One region of the Dasania marina DSM 21967 genome, then DNA from elsewhere that is predicted to be linked to it. Evidence: predicted binding sites of a transcription regulator. Region 1 holds the regulator's gene; the other holds the start of a gene.

The links. The regulator PhoB, encoded in region 1, activates phosphate uptake and scavenging genes when phosphate is short. The targets are predictions, from matches to a motif close to TGTCATAAANNTGTAACA.
Region 2: the regulator PhoB is predicted to act here: its motif matches at 2,059-2,076, upstream of gspC (type II secretion system protein GspC).

The regions. Positions count from the first base shown of each region.
Region 1 is NZ_KB891576.1:412,414-415,842, reverse strand. It holds gene B067_RS0106465 (YgiQ family radical SAM protein) at 1-1,076, opposite strand, end outside; gene phoB (phosphate regulon transcriptional regulator PhoB) at 1,300-1,998, shown strand; gene phoR (phosphate regulon sensor histidine kinase PhoR) at 2,005-3,306, shown strand.
Region 2 is NZ_KB891589.1:137,966-141,394, reverse strand. It holds gene gspD (type II secretion system secretin GspD) at 1-832, opposite strand, end outside; gene gspC (type II secretion system protein GspC) at 869-1,807, opposite strand; gene B067_RS0117490 (hypothetical protein) at 2,123-2,320, shown strand; gene B067_RS0117485 (sodium ion-translocating decarboxylase subunit beta) at 2,401-3,429, opposite strand, start outside.

The sequences.
Region 1 (3,429 bases):
CACACTTCTCTATTACCGTGGGCTTGCACTAGGGCGCGGGCGTTGCCGGGGTTGGTTTCCAAGTGTAATACCCGTGAGGCGTGGGCGTAATACATGGGTTCGTTTTTAACTTTTTCGTAGGCGGGCAGGCGTATCACGCTGCGCTCGCGGCCGATTTTTTCTTTACGGGCGGTGAGCGGGTCTATGATGCGTACGGTTTGCACGTCAACGTTGAGTGCTTCTTCCGCTGCCCTTTTTTCGGCGAGAGTGGATTTTTCACAGCCCTCGTTGCCACCTTCTTCGGTGACTTGGTAGGGATTGATTTTGGCGTCTACGGTGCCGATTTGATCGACTTCGCTGGAATCTATAACCGTCCAGCCGCCGGGTATGCTAGTGCGCATAAAGGCGGTGCCGCGTAAATCCTGTATCTCATTAATGGCTTCACCCTGAGATAGGCGGTGGGCGATATCGACGATGGCGCGTTCGGCATTGCCGTACACCAGTATATCGGCCTTGGAATCGAGTAATACTGAGCGGCGTACTTTGTCGCTCCAGTAGTCGTAATGGGCGATGCGGCGCAGGCTGGCTTCTATAGAACCTATGACTACGGGCACGCCTTTATAGGCTTCTTTACAGCGCTGGCTGTACACATTAACGGCGCGGTCGGGGCGCAAGCCACCTTCATCATTGGGGGAATAGGCGTCGTCGTGGCGTAATTTACGGTCGGCGGTGTAGCGGTTAATCATGGAGTCCATGTTGCCGGAGGCCACGCCATAAAATAAATTGGGTTTACCCAACTCCATAAAGGCCTCTTTCGAGCGCCAGTCAGGCTGGGCAATAATGCCTACTCTAAAGCCCTGTGCCTCTAGCGTGCGGCCTATTACCGCCATGCCAAAGCTGGGGTGATCGACATAGGCGTCGCCGGTGACAATGATAATGTCACAGCTATCCCAGCCCAGCACATCCATTTCGGCTCTAGACATAGGTAGAAAGGGGGCTACGCCAAAGCACTCCGCCCAATACTGGCGATAGGAGAACAGTGGGGTGGCGGCTTGGGATTGGCTATTAATCGCCTTGGCGAGGGCTTGTTTAGACATGGTGTGATAACAGTAGACAAATGAGCGAGCATTATACATTAACTTGAGATAAATACTTGGTCTTTGCCGGTGTTGGGATTCAGAGAGCGATGTGGTTATAATCGCCGCCACTCTTTGGCCGCTGGAACAAACAGAGGCTGAACAAACAACGGCCTGTAACAAAAATGTCATGTTTATTGGTTTTAATTGATGTACGCAAAATAATCGTAAGGTTTATAGTTACATGAATGAGAAAACCATTTTAGTGGTCGACGATGAAATGGCCATACGCGAAATGATAGTCATGTCCTTAGAAATGGCCGGCTTCAACTGCTTAGAGGCGGGTAATATTCAAGATGCCCACAGTCTAGTGATCGATAAAAAGCCTGACCTGATCTTGTTAGACTGGATGCTACCCGGTGGCAGTGGCATAGAGCTGTTACGGCGCTTGCGCCGCGATGAGCTTACCGCCAGCCTGCCGGTGATTATGGTGACCGCCAAGGTTGAGGAAGACAACAAAATCCAAGGCCTGGATGTGGGAGCAGATGATTACATCAGCAAGCCCTTTGCCCCTAGAGAGTTAATCTCACGGATTAAAGCGGTATTGCGTCGTACCGGTGCCGGCGAAACCGAACCTACCATAGCGGTGGATGGCCTGCAGCTAGACCCCGCCAGCCACCGCGTGTTTATCGATAAAAAACCGGTGGATATGGGGCCTACTGAGTTTCGGCTATTAAAATTCTTTTTAACCCACCAAGAGCGCGCCTATAGCCGCGGCCAGTTACTGGACCATGTTTGGGGCGGCAATGTCTATGTGGAGGAGCGTACCGTGGATGTGCATATACGCCGCCTGCGCAAAGCCCTAAGCCTGGATTGCGAAAACTACGCCAATATGGTGCAAACCGTGCGCGGTACCGGTTATCGTTTTTCTACCGCGAGTTAATTATTAATGCAGCGTATCAATTGGATGGTAGAGCTCAAGCAGTTGGCCCAGTTGTTTACTGTAGCCTTAGTCTTGGGTTGGTTAACGGGCCATCTATTGCTGGTGCTGTTGTTGGCGGCGCTGCTGTATATAGCCAGTACGTTTAGGCAATTACTGCGGGTGCAGCGCTGGCTGGTGGCTGAAGATGGCAGCGACGCGCCTGAGTCCTCAGGGCTGTGGGGCGATATGCTAGACGGTATTTACCGTCTGCAAAGGCAAAACCGGGAAGAGCGGCAGCGCTTACAGGGCGCGGTGGATTATTTGCGGGATTCTTTGGCGGCGCTATCCGATGCTGCGGTGATGATCGATCAAAGCGGTGATATCGAGTGGTGTAATCTTGCTGCCCGCCGCTTACTAGGCCTGCGCTATCCCGAAGATGTAGGCCAGCAGTTGGTTAATTTGATACGCAGCCCTGAGTTTATCCATTACTACGAAGCCAATAGCTACCAAACCCCCTTAGATTGCGCGTCACCCCATCAGCCCGAAAAACAATTGCAGTTTCAGCTCACCTTTTTTGGCCAAGGCAGCCGCTTATTATTTGCCAGAGATATTACCCATACCTATAGGCTGCAAGAAATGCGCAAAGACTTTGTGGCTAATGTATCCCATGAGTTGCGTACCCCGCTGACCGTGGTAAATGGTTATCTGGAAACGTTTGTCGATAGTGAGTTAGCTGAGCAACCCCGTTATAAGCGTGCCTTTCAGCAAATGTTGGAACAGGTGCGGCGTATGGAAAGCCTGATTAAAGACTTAATCGTATTAACCCGCCTAGAAACCGTACCCGACGAAGGCGAGCACAGTGTGGTTGCGGTGTGCCCCTTATTACGGCAAATACGCGAAGAAGTGTTGGCGGTGTTTAATCAACAGCGTGAAATAGTGTTGGACTGTGATGCCAGCCTAGGCTTGCGCGGTGAAGGTGAGGCACTGCGCAGCGCCTTTACCAATCTGATAATGAATGCCGCTAAATATACCGGCGAACAGGGCAAAATACAGGTGCGCTGGTTTCGCGATGGTGAGCAGGCCCGCTTACAGGTAGAGGACAATGGCTTGGGCATAGAGGCTCACCATATTCCCCGTTTAACCGAACGTTTTTATCGCGTGGATAAAAGCCGCTCTACCCAAACTGGCGGCACAGGTTTGGGCTTAGCGATTGTTAAGCATGTATTATTGCGTCATCACGGCGAGCTGCAAATTACTAGTAGCTTGGATGAGGGTAGTACTTTTGCCTGCAGCTTTCCCCTGAGTCAGTGCCAGATCTCATCGACCTAAGCCTTTAGGCTGCCTTCAGTGCTTACCTCAAGCGCATAGTCTTAAATGTTTCAAAAATATGTCACACAGCTGTAACAAAGTTTTTTTACAGTGACACCATCATGTTGATAAACCCTGTTTGGA
Region 2 (3,429 bases), on a different contig from region 1:
CGGCATACTCCAAGTAAACCACTTTCACGTTGCCGCTTTGGGTTAGCGGTGTATCCAAATGCTTAACCAAAATTTTAATGCGCTGGCGCTCTAACTCATCGCCGTTGATTAATATGCTATTGGTACGCTTATCGGCAACCAATAAAGTGGATGCCGATTCAGGCTGGCCCTTAGTTTGCTCACGCTTTTGTAGCTTCTCTAACATTTTTACCACTTCTTCAGCGGCGGCATGCTCTAGGCTAACAATTTCAGTTTTTTCCTGGGCCGATCTATCGATCTGTTGAATGATTTTTTGTATGCGTAAAATATTGGCGCGCGTGTCGGAAATAATAATGGCGTTGCTAGGCGCATAGGCGGCCATATGGGATTGCTGTGGCGCTAAGGGCCGCAACACGGGAATCAGTTTGGCTGCCGAAATATTCTCTAGCTGAATAACTTGAGTGATCACCTCACTGGTTTCTGGGCCAGAATCCAGCTCTACCGGCACCGGCGAACTGCGCGCATCTTTGGTGGGCACTACCCGTACCACACCGGTATTTTCTATAGCGGCAAAGCCATGGATATCCAAGATGGTTAAAAATAAGTTGTAGTACTGCTCGCGGTTTAAGGGCTTGGATGAAATCACTTGCACCTTGCCCTTCACCTTGGGATCTATGATGATGGTTTTATCGGTAGCCTTGGCCACGCTGATAATCAGCTGCTGTATATCCATTTCCTTGGAGTTCAAAGTCCAGGTTTTTTCTAGTGCCACAGCGGGCATAGCTAAAGCCGCGCTAACTAGCAACCACAACCACGGTTTAATTTGACGACTACGGGTCACAATAAAACTCACACGATTACCTAATTATTTAGTTATTAATATGGGGGTTTACTCGCTATCCAGCGAAATAAGCATTTGTATAGATTGACCATCACGCTCAATAATAAAGGTGGCCTGTTTCGCCGAACGCATAATTTTATACAGCTCCACAGCCTTGGCCGGGTCATTGAGGGTAATGCCGTTAATACTGGTAACCACATCATTGGATTTTAGCCCCAACTGCTCAAATTGCTGCTTATCCCGGCCTGGATTTATGCGGTAACCATACATTACCCCGTCCACTTGGTACGGACTAATACGCAGGGCATCCGCCAAGGAGCTGGGGTTTTTATAAAGACGCTGTCGATACTCTCTGGCCATGCTGCTGACCTGACCATTCTCGCGCTTATCCTGCTGCCTCACTTGTTGCTGAGCCGGGCTAGGCTCGCTGACTTGGCTATCACCATCTGCGTCACCCTCAAACAGCCATAGCGACTCATAACGCCCCGCGTTTTCTATAATCACATGATCGCGGTAAATTTGCGATAACAGCACCCGCCCTACAGGCAAGCTGTCGCCTATACTGTATTGCTCTTCTTTGCCCTGATAGACGATCATCGCCAAGGCATCGTCAGAGTTGCTGGTCAGCACAACCCCGTTTAATTGTAGGCTTAAACGTGTGGGCTCAGCCTCGACGGTTTGCTTAGGCTGCACCACCGCAGCCTCGGCCTGCACCGTACCACCCTGCATAGCACCAAATAAATTATAAGATTGCAGCTGCGTAATATCGACCTGCTGGCCAGGCTGTGCCCCCAGCCCTTGGCTGCTAGCCACTACAGGCATAACACTGGGTTCAGCTTCAGGCAGTAACAGCCACAGCCACTGGCTCAAGGTATAGAGTAATAATACGGACAAGCCAAAACATAGGCCTCGGTACCACACCAGTACCGGTAGACTTTGTACGGCCTGTAAAATAACGAGCAAACGCTCTGGCACCACTGATGTCATGGCTAACTTGGACAACACACACCCCAATTTCGACTTTTTATTATCAAGAGTATCAAGCCACACATTATAGGCGTCCAAAGATTAGGATTCATCCTTTCCTTACCTCGCAGGGAAATCATTTCTGTGACTTATTCACATTTTGAAGGCAAAAGCTGGCAGGACATCTACATTGAGCTACTTTATAGTATCTGGCTTAGCTATCCCCATGACATTAGCCACTACCATTGCACAGCACATCAACTATAACGGACTGCGACAGTACTGTGACAAACAGCTTTCAACCCTATTATTAAACGACAACAATATAACAAAATTATGACAATACTCATTAACCGCAGAGCCATCAGTGATCGCAGACTAGGCAACGATAGACGCAAAGCCCCTAGGCTAGACCTCAGCCATAAGCGCCGCCGTAAAAGCGACGACCGCAGAGACAGCGCCCGCACCCTAGTAGAAGACTTTCATGCCAGCATCGCCCTTAGGCAATTAAGCAGCAGCAAGCTCGCCCACTGATCACCTACTGAGCGATAAGCCATCGAATAGTTACAGGCATAAAAAAAGCCCGCAAGCGGGCTTTTTAATAAGATCTACGCTTAACCTACCAGACTAATCATTACCCCTGCCGCTACCGCAGAGCCTATAACGCCCGCTACATTGGGGCCCATAGCATGCATTAGCAAGAAGTTTTGTGGGTTGTATTCTAAGCCTAGCTTATTCGACACCCTGGCTGCCATAGGCACTGCCGACACACCTGCCGAGCCTATCAGTGGGTTAATAGGCGTGCTAGAGAACTTGTTCATAACCTTCGCCATTATTACACCGCAGGCGGTACCTATACCAAAGGCCACAATACCTAGCGCTAGAATACCCAGCGTACTCAAGTCCAAAAACTTATCGGCACTGAGTTTAGAGCCCACCGACAAACCTAGGAATATGGTAACAATATTGATAAGCGCATTTTGTGCGGTATCGCTTAAGCGATCAACTACACCACACTCTCTCATCAAATTACCAAAGCAGAACATACCCAATAACGGTGCCGCACTAGGCAGGCATAGTGCCACCAAGATTAATAGCACCAAGGGGAATACGATCTTCTCTACTTTCGAGACCGGGCGTAATTGCACCATCACTATCTTGCGCTCAGCCTCAGTGGTTAAGGCACGCATAATAGGGGGTTGAATTAACGGTACCAAAGCCATATACGAGTAAGCAGCAACCGCGATAGCACCCAGCAAATCTGGCGCCAACAAGCTAGCCACATAGATAGCCGTTGGCCCGTCAGCACCGCCGATAATACCTATGGCGGCCGCGTCCTTCATGCTGAAGTCCATCCAGCCCAAGCTGGTTAAACCCACCGCTCCTATCACCGTGGCAAAAATACCAAACTGTGCCGCCGCTCCTAAAAACAAGGTTTTAGGGTTAGCTAATAGAGGGCCGAAGTCAGTCATGGCGCCCACACCCATAAAGATCAATAAGGGTGCGGCACCACTGGCTATAGCTATGGTATAAAAGTTATACAGCATGCCATTAGCAAAACCTGCATCGCTAGCGGCTTGCACCGCATGATGATGAGCCTCGGCAGGGGCTACGCTATAGGCCTGCAATAAGGCCTTGCCCGA